DNA from 3 places in the Sinobaca sp. H24 genome. Region 1 is predicted to be linked to each of the others. Evidence: riboswitches for the same ligand, from Rfam matches in the RefSeq annotation. Region 1 holds a riboswitch; each other region holds the start of a gene.
The links. Region 1 has a riboswitch for cyclic di-GMP ahead of sinI (DNA-binding anti-repressor SinI). Riboswitches for the same ligand answer to the same signal wherever they lie in the genome.

Region 1 (4,984 bases):
GCGTTTCGTATGCTAGGTATGGCCATGCGTAATGATGCCGATGACCACAGCTGGTCTTAATCGACTGTCAGAGGATTTAATTCCACACGGAACAGCCATGACGAATACAATGAGACAGGTGGCGGGATCAATCGGTACGGCGGTTCTCATCACTATTATGAGCAGTGTTGCTGCAGGTTCGGCAGCTGCACCATCTGATGCATTGATAGAAGGAGTTAACACGGCCTTTCTTGTTACAGCGGGAATTTCCCTTCTTGGACTGATTTTATCCTTCTTATAAAGGGTAAGAAAAAGCCAAGAGAATCATTCCAGCCCGCTTCCGAGAAAGGAAGCTAGTCTTCCCCCGGAATTAAAAAAAGCCTGCAGAAAATGCACGCCCGGCGGTGTAATAAAATAAATGTAAAGCCCGATACTCTTTACGGAGTACCGGGCTTTTTCCTGCTTTTCGATACATAGGGACTGGCCGGATCCCAAAACCGCCATGGGTAATCCACCGCTTCCCCGCTGTTATCAATGCCGACCCGCGGCCCCGATGCGATATCTTCCGGGGCGCTGCCTTCCAGCAGATAGATTGAGGCATCTTCGTAGCAGCATTTGGCGTAATCTCCCATAGTAATGCCCATTGCTTTCGTCAGTTTGCCGGGTCCGTTCGTCCATTCCAGCTCCTTCCGGCCGTTTCTGCGGATTTCCATTAAATCCCGGCCGGATACAGGTTCTACAGCTCTAATAAGTACAGCCTCCGGATTGTCTTCTGGAGCAGATACAATATTAAACAGGCAGTGGGTATGCATCGTATAGGTGTATACATGGCCCGGCGATGCAAACATGATCTCCGTTCGTTTCGTACGTCTGGCACCATAGCTGTGAGCCGCCCGGTCTTCAGGTCCTATGTAGGCTTCTGTTTCAACTATTCTGCCGGCCGTCCTCCCTTCGGAGGTTTCTTTTACGAGCGTTCTGCCAAGCAGTGCCCTGGATAATTCCAGAGTCGGCAGATGAAAAAATTCTTTTTTAAGACGTTTCATTGTATTTTCTCCTCTATATTCGGGATAAAATAGCCGAAAATAGTTACTTCGACTCATGATTGGAACAATATAAAGAACTATAATGTTCTATATAACGTATATTAATTTATTTATTCATTCATTTTCTTTTAGGGAGGGTAATCCGTACATGATTGGTGAAAACATACGAAGGTACCGAAAACAAAAAAGAATGACATTGTCAGATCTTGCTTCAACTACCGGTATCTCCAAATCGTATTTGAGCTACATTGAACGAGGAATTAAGCATAATCCCTCTATTGATGTTCTTGAAAAAATCACAGAAGCACTCGAAATTAATATTTCCAGTATTATTACTGATACACCAGCTCCTTCGTCAGAACATGGAGTCATCGACGAAGAGGGCAGGCCTTAATTCAGGAAGCAATTCAGGCCGGTATCAGCAAAAAGCAGTTCCGTGATTTTCAGAAATTTATACGCTATGAGAAGTGGACTTCATTTGAAAAAGATAAGAATGCCAATTAGTCTTTTCAGGACATACAAAGAGCATGTTAAAACAATACACTTGTTTTAACATGCTCTTTACGTGTAATAGATGGTAAAAAAGATAATAACACCCTTTTTCATCGTTGTATACTACCCTTCAATTCTAATGCTTTTACTTCTTAACTTTTTGAAAAAAAGGCAAGAACCTCGTCTTTAGACATCCCTGCTTCTTTAGCTTCTTGTATCAGCACGAGCCATTCATAATCCAATTCTTTTGTTTCCAATCTTTCCAACCTCCCAAGCCTTTATAGGATCTCTCCCCAGGCAGCCCAGCCATCTTAGCATATAGTGCCTTAGACCTGTAACTTTGCGTACACATTTTTCAATGAACTTGCCTTTATCTGGAGGTTGATTTTTATATCTTACCACCACCCTGGCAGCAAGTAAAATAATCAGATTTGAAAATCCTATTATCCCCTTCTAAAAAACCTCGTAAGCCTTGAAAAAGGAATACGAGGTTTTTCATGTATTTTCTTTTTATAAAAACGAAAAGCGGCCGCCAGCGTATTTTTCACCTGGCAGTCATTAGATTATTTGGTTATTTCTATAAATACTACTTTTAAATAATCTCCTTCTTTGTAAGAAGCCGTATATGGATGATCATCAGGCAGACGGACACGTTCGGTTACATTTTGATTTACTTCCGCTTTGATGCAGGCTTTATCAATCTGCTTCTGAAATGCCTTCATTCCAAAGCCGCCGAAATTTGTTGAGGCAATGATTGTTCCGCCGTCCTTTATGATGGAAATAGCGTCTACGAGCAGGGAAGTGTAATCTTTTGCTGCAGAAAATGTCCGTTTCTTTGTTCGTGCAAAGCTTGGGGGATCGAGGACGATCACATCATATGTGATATTTTTCTTTTTGGCATAATCAAAGTAGGCAAACACATCCATGATCCTTATTTCCTGATCTTCACTTATAACTCCGTTCAGCTCAAAGTTTTCCTGAACGCGTGACTTGCTTCTGTTCGCTACGTCAACATCCACTGTTTTTGCAGCTCCGCCGTGATGGGCGGCTACCGAAAAAGCACCGGTATAGGAAAAAGTGTTCAGAACGGTCTTACCTGCGGAATACTCATCGCGCAGGCGTTTTCTTGCTTCCCTCTGATCCAGAAATATTCCAACCATCGCTCCATCATTCAAATATACCGCAAACGTCATTCCATTTTCTTTAACGTGCAGCGGAGCAGGTGCCTCTTTTCCTTTTACAAAGTCATCGCCTTCGATATACTGTCCCTGCTGCTGAAAGCGCCGTTTCTCATACAGGCCTTCGTAGGCGGTCACTGCCTCCAGCGCGCGGATGATCAGGGAGCGAAACGCATAGATTCCCGCACTGTACCACTGCAGCATATAGTAGCCGTTAAAATAATCAATGGTCAATCCACCGATGCCGTCTCCTTCACCGTTAAATATGCGAAATGCAGTCGTTGATTCATCCTCGAAAAATGCCTTTCTTCTCTGCAGGGCAGCACTGAGTTTTCCAACAAAAAACTGCTGGTCAATGGCCTCCTCTTTTTTGTTTGTAAGAATCCAGCCGATGCCTTTATTCTGCAGCCCGTAATAGGCTTTCGCGATAAATTGGCCCTGCGGGGTCATTAAATCAAAAACAGTCCCTTCTTCTGAAAGCTTTTCCCTTTTATTGACCATATCTTCATGGATTAGAGGATACCCCTTTTGAAACGTTTCAACAGCTTGTTTGGAAGCGGAAATTTTCATTGTTTCAGTCATTTATCTCATCCTTCATTTTTTAATATCATGCGGTCGATCCATTTAACAAGAAAAGGAAGCAGTAAAAACAATACAATTACACGAATAATATGAAGAGCAGATACAAGCGTCGGTTCAAGCTGGAGGGCAAAAGCTGTAGAAGACATTTCCGCTGCACCGGCAGGAACTGTGCTGAGCAGACTTGTTATGTAAGGAAGCGGGGTCATTAACGTAAACAACCCTGCCAATAAGAGGCTGAGCAGCAGAAAACACTGTAGAATGCCCAGACTCGGCAGGCCGATACTTTTTACACGTACCAGCGTTTCCCTGTCAAAACGGATGCCTACCATAGCTCCAATAAGCGCCTGTCCAGCTCCCGCCGCATATCCAGGCGGGGCAAAGCCGGGCACGACCCAATTTCCAATTATAAATCCAAAAATAAGTGCATAAAGAAGAGCTCCACCCGGAATCTTAACATATTTATTTAAAATAATAACCAGTACGACAATAAATAACAGCATTGGAAAACCAATAAAAGGATTCCATACCCCCGTGTCTGCGGGAGTTCCTCCAGAAGCAGCCTCCGGATAAAATACCGCAGCAGACAATGGGATAAGAAACACAAAAAAAGTAATGCGGGCTGTGTGGAAAGCGGCAACAATCCGGTCATCAGCCCATAATCCCGGCTCACGCTGATTACTTCCGAAGCTCCTCCCGGTACGCAGCAGAAAAAAGCGGTCTTTACGTCCAGACTGGTCCATCTATACATCAGCATTCCAAATACGAGCCCCATCATTAACGTAATGGAGAGCGTAACGATCAGAGGCATAATATAAGCCGGCAGAACAGCAAAAAGCTCTGTATCCATTAAAAAACCAATATTTACTCCTACCAGAGCCAGGGCAGCCTGAAACGGCCACCCTTCAAAGGTAAAGCGTTTTATAAAAAGTCCTGTAAAAATGCCGGCCAGCAAGGCTCCAAAAAGCCAGCCGGCCGGTACGCCGGCTGCAGAAAATAGACCGCCGACTGCAATAGCTGCTGTGATGAATAAGCCTTTCTGCCACATAATGACGGCTCCTTCACTAAACATTTTAAATCAACTTTTTTTAGTATATCATGATTTTCCAGGCTGCTCTGTTTGTTCAGGAGAAGAAGTTGCCGCTTTGCGGAAGGATCGGGAAGAAAAATAAAATACAGCAGCGTTGATTACGGCCATAATAGCCATTCCCATAAAAATGTTGCTGTAAATGCCTGCATGCCCGGGAGAAAAATGAAGCGGATTATAAGCTTCTGCCCCTGTATATTGATTTAATAAGGCGCCTACTACCGCCCCTCCAAACGCACCGGCCATAAAATTAAATAAATTGTATACGCCCATTCCAACACCCGTTTCCTCTGCCGGAAGAACAGAAGAAATCAAGTTAGCCGTAGCTGTCTGCAGAAAAGGAAAAGCAACATAGCTTGCTACAAGAGCCAGGCTCACAAGTATGGGAGAAGCTCCGGCCGCGATAGATAGAGAAGTAAAACCAACCATCGTTAAGCCAAGAGCAAGAAATACCATCGGCCAGCTCCCAAACCGGTCCGTCCATAACCCCGCAATTCTTCCCATAAAAGCTGCAGCTATCGCTCCGGGAAATAACACGAGACCTATCGCTGTTGTACTGAGGTTATTTACATCATCCAAAAGTAGCGGCATCATAAACATCATGCTGAACATCGTAAGAATACCGA
Region 2 (4,984 bases), on a different contig from region 1:
AGATGCAGCAGAGCTTGAGAAAAGCATAAAAGAAATAGAAGCCGTGGCCTTTCACAATCGGGATACGTTAATTGACGTTGCTAAAAGCGTGGAAGTGCTGAAAGAAATACTAATAAAACAAGAGCTGACGACAGAGGAAGACTTTGCCGAACGTAAAGAGAGCATTGAGGTGCCGATAGATAAATATATAAAGTGACGGAGAGCGCTCCTTTTATAAGGGGTGCTCTTTTATTACGCGTTTTCTTCTATTTCGACTGCTGACTCCGTATCCTCGACTGGTTCTTCCTCCGGGGTTTGTTGATCTCCGCATCTAGCCAGAAGAACTGCTGTGCCAAATAACATCGTAGTGACCCAATGCTTTTTCATCCTATCTCTCCTTCATTATAATAGATTAACAACTTTGTAAAACCAGAAAAAGAAAAAGCCGTACTTATAAAAAAGTACGGCTTCCTCAGGCTCCCTTAGGGAAAAGCTTCAGCGTTAAATCTAATATGTGGCTGCCATCAGGTGCTGCAGTATGCCGGGCTCCGTTTATCGCAAGAAACGTTGATTTCGGAATGGGGGTGCTTTCTTCCCCGTTATGTATGGAAAATCCGGCTTCTTTGACAGCCAGAGCAAGGTCCCGGTCAATATCATAGACAAGCAGCGGTTTAAGCTGGGCCGAATCGCAGGCACGATAATGGTTTTCGAGGCGGCTGCAGAAATCGGTGAGTTCTTGTTTATTGGAAAAATATAAGGTCAGCCGGTTAATGTCGTACGGTCAGAAGGGGCAGGATAGTACAAGGTTCTATTCGTGCTTGCATGGATCTTGTCGAATAACTCTTTATACAAGTAGTTGGCCAGTTCGGCGCGTTCAATCAGGCTGCTCATCGGAAGTCCCCTTTGTATAGGAATGTTTTTGAAAATTATATCATTATTTGTTAAAAAACGGATAGCGCTTACAGAAAGTCAGTAAAAAAGAATCGGGGATAAAGGTCGCAGGAGATTATATGACATTCCGGCGGGACTTTTCACAATCGGGCGCGGACATGTTATATTTGCCTAATCATATTGAATAAAGGACGGATAATCTATGAAAAACCCGATTTCAGAGGAACTGCTGAATCATTATATTGCATCGATGGAATTATATATTGGAGAAGCGATGGAAGAACAGGAATTTAATGATATTGAACTGACGGTTATGAAAGAGGTAGGACTGGAAAATACGAAAGAGGGGCACCGGGCTTTCTACGACGTCATGAGCACGACTGCCTCGTTTCTATACGGGGAATGCGAAAAGGAAGATATCCACGCCGAGTTAAGTAAAGTGGCAGCTTCCCGGTAAGATACAATAAAAGCCCCCTGATTTCTTTTGGAGGAATCAGGGGGCTGATAATTATACTTCTTCCGGATTGGATAATTCGTCTATGAAGGGCTGCACGTTTCGCTTCTTATCGCCGCGAAGCGTATTCAGCATGCCTAGTAGAACGGCCACCTCATCATAATCGAGCGTTAACGTCACTTCATCATTTTTAATATTGTTCACTGCTTTTGCCATAGTATATCCCCCTGATTGTATAGTAATAGATGGACTGCTGTGGATAAAATGTCTAGCCGGGTATATTTTTAATACTATTCACCATTTGCTGCCTTCTAAAACGTACCTGGACGTCTGCCGATTATTACTCGTTTATTTTAACATGTTACTTATTATAATATTATACCTTTCATTTTTCTATGGATAGTTCTTTTAGAGAGAATGCTATGTAGAGCGGATACAGTTGTCTCTATTCGTATTACATTAATATAGACAGTGTTAGAATGAGCTGAATAAAGGGAATAGACGAGAAAGAGAGAATACTATATGTAAATGGAACTTTATCCTTTAAATAAATAGAAATATAAGATAGTACACAATAGTGGAATTAATTGGATATTTTCAGTGGAAAGGTAGTATATTATATATAATCGAAGAAAATAGTAGTATGTACAATTAGAGAACAGTGTCCGGATAGTTCTTTCTGGAGAGGATGCGTGCTATGAAAATGGACAATAAAGAAAAGCCGGCTGAAGAATTTGAAATTAGTACATCGATATTAAACTCGCTTCGGGATCAAATCTGCGTGATCGATCATATAGGAACCATTATTTTTGTAAACGATGAATGGATTCGAGCGTCCGCAAGAAGCAGCGAGTTCCGTGACATACATGGAATCGGTGTGAATTACCTGCATAAGATTGAGAACAATACACATTTACACGGAGGCCTGCTTTCCATTCTTTCAGGAAAAGAAGAATATTTCACGTACGAATATTCCTGCCACACGCCAACGGAAAAAAGGTGGAATCTCATGCAGGCAACGCCGCTGCTGGCAAATGGAAGCGGAAGGAGGGGTCTTGTCCTCCGTCATGTAGACGTAACCAAACAAAAGCTTTTGGAGCTGCAGCTAAAGCAGCAGGCGGAAACAGACTCGCTGACCGGCTTGTATAATCGAAGATATTACGAAAAGCGGCTGGAGGAGGAAATCTCACTGCTTCACCAGAACGGATCGGATTTATCCTTGCTTTCGATCGATGTAGATAATTTTAAAATGGTCAACGATATGTACGGGCATCTGGTAGGAGACATTGTTCTTAAGCAGCTTGCCCTTCTCCTTAAAGGATCTACAACAGAAACGGATATTTCGGCCAGGGTCGGAGGGGATGAATTTGCTGTACTGCTTCCGGGGACCAATTCTGATCGGCTGGAGCAGGTGGCGGCCGACATACTTAGAGTGGTACAGGAGCAGAACAGCAACAGCCTTAATCCGTATCCGATTACGCTTAATATTTCTATAGGCGGGGCTTGTTTTTCCATTGGAGATTCGATGGAAAATGTATTGCAGAAAACAGACCGGGCTTTATATGGAGCCAAGAATCTTGGCAAAAACCAAATTAATATTGTATAACGCGTAAAAAAGAAGCCGTATGGTTACGGCTTCTTTTTTGAGTCATCGGCAGTCTGCAGATAATTCCTGACTTGTTCAACAGTGAGGCCGGCTTTCTTGGCCTCGAGGATCAAATCCATCCATTCACGGTCCAGCTTTTTCTCATTCTGTCTGTTCATCAACCCTCACACCTTTAGAAGTATTCCTCAGGCGGTCCAGCCATCTTAGCATTATGCCTTAGACCTGTAACTTTGCGAAACTGCTTTTCAACAGCGTAGCCTTTTTCTGAAGGTTGGTTATTGTTTTTATTGTACGTTGAAAAAGGAGGAAAAAATAGCAGGAAGTTTCCATTTGTCCATGTTTTTTTGGACAGGTGGTATCACATACCTGATTTTCAAAAGAAAGGGACCATTGTTCTAAAGGTTGATTGTGATTATAATAGAAGAATAGAAGAGACAGGAGAAGGAGGTTATGGAAGATCGATTAAAATTTGCTGTTATTTATGCGGCCCTTGTCTTTGTCATTGCCGTTCCTTTTACCTTTGTTGTAAAAGAAAGTGATGTCAGCTGGGGACTGAGCTCGGGACGAGCGGGATCACCTTTTTGTATTGGTATTTTACATATAAGAAAGAAGCAAAGGCCGTTGGTGCCACCCGCTATAACAAAAAAACCAAGGGGCGTGCCGGCTCTAAAATGATTTACGCGAATATCATGTACAGCTTTGTATTTGCCTATCTTATTGTGACAAATAGTTACAGTGACGGCAACTGGCTGATGCTTCTTCTGCTAACATCGCTGCTCTTTCTGGGTGTGCAGCTGTTTCAACACAATAAAGAAAAATTGGTGAAAGAATAAAAAATTGGTTTTATGAAGGCTGAAACTGGAGTGTGATCTCCTGTTTCAGTTTTTGTTATTTATATGCTTCTTTCTTATCACCCCTCGTTCGAACTGGTTATTAAATATATTCTGGATCATTCCATCATTTCCTTCAAAAAGGTAGTAAAAATCCAGCGCTGAAGCTAGAGAATGTGATTATGGGCTTTATGTGTAATAATTTCTTCCGAGCGATCGGTAGCCGAAGGCGGGGCAGGGGACAGGGCGGAAATTTCATCACGCCATTCCGGCGTCATAGTAATATCGAGCGAATTCAAAGAATGCTCAAGCTGCTCCGGGCTGCGTGCTCCAATAATTGGAGCGGTGATACCAGGATGTGATTTAGCCCAGGCAACAGCGAGAGAAGCGGGATGGAGGCCGTGGCTGGCTGCATAGGAAGAAAAGCGTGCAGCGATATCGAAATTAATGGTATCCGCATAACGATCCGTGTACATTTTCTGCTCCACTAAACGTCCCTGAACGGGTCTGTCTGTCACCCCGTATTTGCCTGTAAGGAGGCCGCCTCCAAGCGGGCTGTAAGAGATAACGCCAACCTCTTCGGAATCAGCAAACGGCAGGATTTCCACCTCTGCCTGGCGCTTAGCCAGGTTGTACATCGGCTGAATCAGCTCGAAGCGGCTGAGATGTTCTTTAGCTGAAATGCCAAGCGCCTTGGCGAGCTGCCAGGCTGCCCAGTTACTGGCCGCGGGATAAAGAATTTTCCCCTGGCGCTGCAGGTCATCAAGAGCACGGAGGGTTTCTTCCATCGGAGTAAGGGGATCGAATTTATGTAGAAAATAAAAGTCGATCCGGTCCGTTTTCAGCCGGCGCAGGCTGTTCTCGACTTCCAGCATAATATGGCGCCTGGAGAGTCCGCGTGCATTTACGTCCGACCCGGTCGGGTTGGCTACTTTTGTTGTCAGCACAATCTCGTTCCGGCATTCCGCGATAAAGCCGCCGAGAATTTCCTCCGCGCGGCTGTCATTGTAGTTGTTGGCGGTATCAAAAAAGTTAATGCCGGCCTCACGGCAGCGGTTGAACATATTTCTGGATGTTTCCTCGTCTGCATTTCCTCCAAAAGACATCGTGCCAAAACAAAGCTCAGAAACAGAAATGCCTGTCTTTCCAACCGTATTGTATTTCATATAAGCCGCCTCCTGCTAGAGTAGTTACGCAAAGTATAAAGCTTAAACACCCTTATGT
Region 3 (4,984 bases), on a different contig from region 1:
GATCAAGCGACGGCAGCTCTGCATGGTGAATATTTCTATATATTACCTCATGATTGTTCTCATCTCCAGTATAAAGGTCTATCTTCCGACTGTCCGGGTAAGCACCCATCACTTGAAAAATATCATCAGAATCAAGCAGTTTATGACCGACACCGGCTGGGATCAGCATAATATCCCCGCTCGTGACATGCACGACCTTTCCCTGAGGACCGCCTAGATGAAGAGAGGCGCTTCCTCTCGTAACCGCCAGCACTTCATGACTGTTACTGTGGAAATGATGGTATGAGAATACACTGCCATACCAAAAGCCGGCCCATCCATTACTTCGAAAAATCTTTTCCAACTCGGGAAGGTAATGTTCATTAACCGAATAAAGGAGTACAGAAAGAGAAGGGTTATTAGGTATTTTCCCATTATCATCGAAAAAAAGCCTTTCAACACTGTAAGCATGCTTATTAATCATTTTATCCCTCCATATCTATTAGTATTGAGCAGATGCTGTTATATGCATCTATTCCCATTTTTTTAAATATTAAAAACATTTGACAATGAGAATGATTTTCAATACACTTACATTATAATAAATGAGAATGATTTTCATTGAGAATGGGAGGGCTTCAGATGAATTCGTTATTAATAGTAGGAGCAGACAAGCTGGGTGCCATCCCGGATCGGTTGAGTGAGCTGGGATTTTCAGATATTATGCACATCAGCGGCAGAAAAGTAAAAATGGTGCACCGTGAAATACCTGAAAACATAGACCTTGTTCTGGTATTAACAGATTTCATAAATCATAATGTGAGCAGTAAGCTCAAAGAAAGAGCAAAGGAAAAAGCAATTCCTGTCTGCTATGCAAAACGCTCCTGGTGTTCTATCTATAAGGCATTATCGACCTGTAATGAAGTATGCGAACAGTGTCCATTACTGGAAAAAGCCAGATAACAGGAGGTAGAATCTGTGAAGAATCAGAAAGAATATATATTACGAAAGTCTTCTTCCGTATTTGATTTTACTATTTATATACTGCGGAGTATTACATATAAGCAGTTCAATGATGAGGCAGAACTTGCTTTAACAATAAAGCGCCGCTGGAAATATATCGATCCGAATCAATTTAGAGATGTGCAAGAGTTTATTCATACGCTGAAGCTTCTGCAAAAGCGGCTCGTTGAAATCAAGAGTCTCGCTGAACAATTGGAAGAAAAGCGGGAGACCACAGCAGAAGGATTGTTTATCATAAGCGGAATAGAAGCGGGGCCGGACGGACATGTAGCTGCCTGCGCAGTAACATCGGAATATAATGCATGGCAGATGAAAAGGGCAGCATCTTTTCTGCAGAAACTCTATCCCAATAAGGATTGGAGATTGTACATGCTGGACAGTAAACGCATGGAGTATTCCATGAGCGAATACCGTCATAAGGTTTTACCATATAAAAAGAAATAACGAACCCCTGCCGAATTTCCGGCGGGGGTTTTAAAAAGCTTTTGATAGGAGAAAATAGGGTATAGAATAGGGGGTAAAGAAGTTACAGAATGAAGGAATGGTAAATGTGTATAAAAAGATGTGGTTATTGATAAACGGAGCTTCAGGAAATAATGAAATCCAGAAAAACCTGGATGCAACGATCGGTACGCTCGCTATGCAGACAAAAGAGCTTACTATTACTTTCACGCAGGAGAAAGGACATACAGAGCAGCTCTGCCGTGAACAGGGCCATGAGTTTGATATCATTATGATCATGGGAGGGGATGGAACGGTACACGAGGCTATTAACGGCTTGTCCGGGCTTGACAACCCACCAGTTACCGGTATCCTTCCAACGGGCACCTGTAATGATTTTTCGAGATCCTTACTGATCCCGCAGAACTTAAAAAAAGCAGCCGCAGTAGTGGAGCAAAATCATATACAGTATGTCGACATCGGAAAAATGAACGATCGTTACTTTTCTAACTTCTATGGGATCGGCCTGATTGCAGAAACATCTGAAAATATAGATGATCAGCTGAAAGGAATGCTCGGTAAAGTAAGCTATTTTATCAGCGCACTCCAAACGTTCAATAATGCTTCACCATTTACATTTACATTGAAAGCAGATGGAAAAGAATACAAGGATGATGCGGTAATGATCCTCCTCGCAAATGGGAATTTTATTGGGACGAACCGTCTTCCGGGCGATCAAATCTCTTTGGATGACGGACTTATAGATGTATATATTATAAAAGAAAGCGGAGCACCGCTTTTAAAAGAGTTTTTTAATTCCAAAAATCCTTTTATGTATGACTTGGAACAAAGCTCTATTGAATACATTCAAGCCTCCGAAGTAGAGCTGGAAACAGAAAAAGTAATGAAAGCCGATACAGATGGAGAAGTGTACGAAGAAACGCCGGTTCATATAAAGATTCTCCCCAAAAAAATCCCTTTTTTATTTGGGGAAGTACAGCAGGATACTAATAATTAAAGAAAATTCTGATAATTATTCTTTTAGGCATTTTTTACCTTTTTTATGAAAAATGTAGTAAACTAAAAACACTAACAAGCAACCTTCAGAAAAAGGCAAAGCTGCTGAAAGGCAGTCTCGCAAAGTTACAGGTCTAAGGCTTATTGCAGCTAAGACGGCTGAACTGCCTGGGGAAATTTCCTAAAGGCGGGTGAGGGTTGATGGAACTAGTAATTCCAAAAGTACAAAAGATTGATCAAGATTGGTTACAATTAATGGTTGAGGCTAAAGAAGCTGGTTTAACCCCTAGTGAGGTTAAAGAATTCTTAAGACAAACCAAATAATGAAGAAAAATAAGTCATTTCGTATGGCTTATTTTTTTATTTTATGTAAATATAAGTATAGGCATAAATATGCAGATTTTAAAAAATGTCGTTCACTATAACATACTTCAATTCGTTATATGTTATAATTACAGCAAATTACAAACTACAGTATACAAAGGAGTTCAAGCGATGATTGGTGAAAGGGTGAAAATGCTTCGAAAAGAACAGGGTTTATCGTTGACAGAGCTGGCAAATCAGGCCGGAGTCGCGAAATCATATCTTAGTGCACTGGAAAGAGATATTCAAACAAATCCATCGATCCAGTTTTTAGAGAAAATTGCTAAGGTGTTAAACATATCGGTTGATCTTTTAATTAAAGAACAATCAGAGATTAACGAAGAAGAGCTCGATAATGAGTGGTTGGAAATAGTAGAGGAAGCCATGAATTCAGGCGTTTCCAAAGATCAGTTCAAGGAGTTTCTTGAATTCAACAAGTGGAGAATTAAAAATTAGAGAAGGATCGTATCATTCGATCCTTTTTTATTTTGATTATTTTCTATATAAAGAACAAATATTGTTCGTTAAAATGCATTTTATTTCATTTAAGTGTTTTCAAATCCGTTTTTTCGTTATATAATGTATTTAATTCTTTAAAAAGAACATTATAGAACGGAGGATGACGATTTGGTGAGGCTTAGGGGCGGTGTGTACTATACGAATATTATGAACAGACATATTAAGCTTGTTTACTTAACCAATAATAAATGTTCTCTTTATGTAAATGGCTACTTTCTCGGATATTGTGCGTTCGATGTGGCAAAACAGAAAATAAAAGAGATGGAAGATCGTTTGAATAATGTCACCCTAATGTACACAGGAGACAATATTTTTCAAAGCGGCAAAGATTCCACTATGGTTTACGTAAGAATATAAAAAAGCGAGGAGCTGGAAATAATCCAGCAGCCCCGCTTTTTTTTAATAAGAGATTGATTTTGATCTAAAACAATGACCAATCACAAACCCGATGAGAGCTGGCAGTATCCAGCCCAGGTTCAGCTCAAAGAATGGGAGAAGGGAATACAGGCCAACACCTTCGATAGGCACAAGCCCTGCTTCTTTCAATCCGTCATAGGCGCTTACAACAATAGTTCCGGCAATGGCTCCAATATAATGGGACCGATGCAGTGTTATTTTCTCATTTAGTAAGGCCATTAGGATTAACACAATCGCAAGCGGATAGATGGCAACAAGCAGCGGAACCGATAAGGAAATAATAGTGTTCAGTCCCAGATTGCCTACAAGAAGGCTGAGTACGGTCAAAAGCAGAGCGAGCACTGAATAAGGCAGAAAGGACAGATAGCGGTGAAAATATTGACTGCATGCGGTTACCAAGCCGATGCAGGTAGTTAGACAGGCTAGTGTAACGATTAAACCAAGAAGAATAGTACCTGTAAAACCGAAAGACTCTCCTGCAGAATAAGTAAGAATTTCACTGCCATTCTCCATAAGCATGCGGGGACCGCTGTGCACGCCGAGCCATCCAATCGCAATATATACAGCGGCAAGACCAATACCTGCAATAATGCCGGCGGAAGCAGCGGAGCGCCGTACCTCGCGGCGGTCCAATGCACCTTTTTCTTTCAGCGTATTTACAACAATCAAGCCGAAGGCTAAAGCTGCGATAGTATCCATTGTTAAGTATCCTTCGACAAAGCCTCTTCCGATTGCCTGGGAAGCATATTCATTGGACGGAGGCCCTCCTCCGCCCATAAAGCCGGTAACATAAGCTCCGGCAACAAGCAGTATAATAGAAAGAAGCAGAGCGGGTGTAATAACATATCCTATTGTCGTAACAAGCTTATTAGGATTGAGGCTGAGCAGAAACACGAGACCAAAAAATAATAGGGAAAACAAAAATAATGCCATGTTTGAACCGTTTTCCGGCAGAAGAGGTACGATCCCCATTTCATAAGAAACGTTTGCTGCTCTTGGAATGCCAAAAAATGGACCGATTGAGGCGTATAAAATAATCATAAAAAGTAAAGCGAAGGGTTTGTTTACTCTTTCAGCAATGCCTTGAAAGCTCTGCCCTGAAAGAGAAACCGCAATTATTCCTAAAACAGGAAGTCCCACACCGGTAATAACAAAACCAATTATGGCAGGAAGATAGGAAGTTCCAGCTTCCTGACCTAAAAATGGCGGGAATATTAAGTTGCCT

Region 2: linked by a shared signal. The riboswitch ahead of MMY81_RS10640 (anti-repressor SinI family protein) and the one ahead of sinI (DNA-binding anti-repressor SinI) in region 1 are both predicted to bind cyclic di-GMP.
Region 3: linked by a shared signal. The riboswitch ahead of MMY81_RS17720 (anti-repressor SinI family protein) and the one ahead of sinI (DNA-binding anti-repressor SinI) in region 1 are both predicted to bind cyclic di-GMP.

The regions. Positions count from the first base shown of each region.
Region 1 is NZ_JALBWT010000032.1:101-5,084, forward strand. Features, by position in the region: gene MMY81_RS25940 (MFS transporter) at 32-280, shown strand; gene MMY81_RS25945 (DNA-3-methyladenine glycosylase) at 417-1,022, opposite strand; gene MMY81_RS25950 (helix-turn-helix domain-containing protein) at 1,171-1,416, shown strand; gene sinI (DNA-binding anti-repressor SinI) at 1,667-1,771, opposite strand; cyclic di-GMP riboswitch class I at 1,808-1,893, opposite strand; gene MMY81_RS25960 (class I SAM-dependent rRNA methyltransferase) at 2,078-3,274, opposite strand; partial or broken gene MMY81_RS25965 (AbrB family transcriptional regulator) at 3,280-4,343, opposite strand; gene MMY81_RS25975 (MFS transporter) at 4,368-4,984, opposite strand, start outside.
Region 2 is NZ_JALBWT010000006.1:113,242-118,225, reverse strand. Features, by position in the region: gene MMY81_RS10660 (hypothetical protein) at 1-196, shown strand, start outside; gene MMY81_RS33340 (hypothetical protein) at 232-366, opposite strand; gene MMY81_RS33335 (hypothetical protein) at 739-870, opposite strand; gene MMY81_RS10655 (hypothetical protein) at 1,073-1,327, shown strand; gene MMY81_RS10650 (hypothetical protein) at 1,379-1,540, opposite strand; gene MMY81_RS10645 (sensor domain-containing diguanylate cyclase) at 2,022-2,930, shown strand; gene MMY81_RS10640 (anti-repressor SinI family protein) at 2,954-3,088, opposite strand; cyclic di-GMP riboswitch class I at 3,116-3,199, opposite strand; gene MMY81_RS10635 (hypothetical protein) at 3,381-3,605, shown strand; gene MMY81_RS10630 (hypothetical protein) at 3,602-3,763, shown strand; gene MMY81_RS10625 (aldo/keto reductase) at 3,928-4,926, opposite strand.
Region 3 is NZ_JALBWT010000014.1:23,551-28,534, reverse strand. Features, by position in the region: gene MMY81_RS17740 (cupin domain-containing protein) at 1-463, opposite strand, end outside; gene MMY81_RS17735 (DUF2325 domain-containing protein) at 622-942, shown strand; gene MMY81_RS17730 (hypothetical protein) at 958-1,446, shown strand; gene MMY81_RS17725 (diacylglycerol/lipid kinase family protein) at 1,553-2,461, shown strand; cyclic di-GMP riboswitch class I at 2,546-2,632, shown strand; gene MMY81_RS17720 (anti-repressor SinI family protein) at 2,662-2,784, shown strand; gene MMY81_RS17715 (helix-turn-helix domain-containing protein) at 2,956-3,279, shown strand; gene MMY81_RS17710 (hypothetical protein) at 3,451-3,699, shown strand; gene brnQ (branched-chain amino acid transport system II carrier protein) at 3,742-4,984, opposite strand, start outside.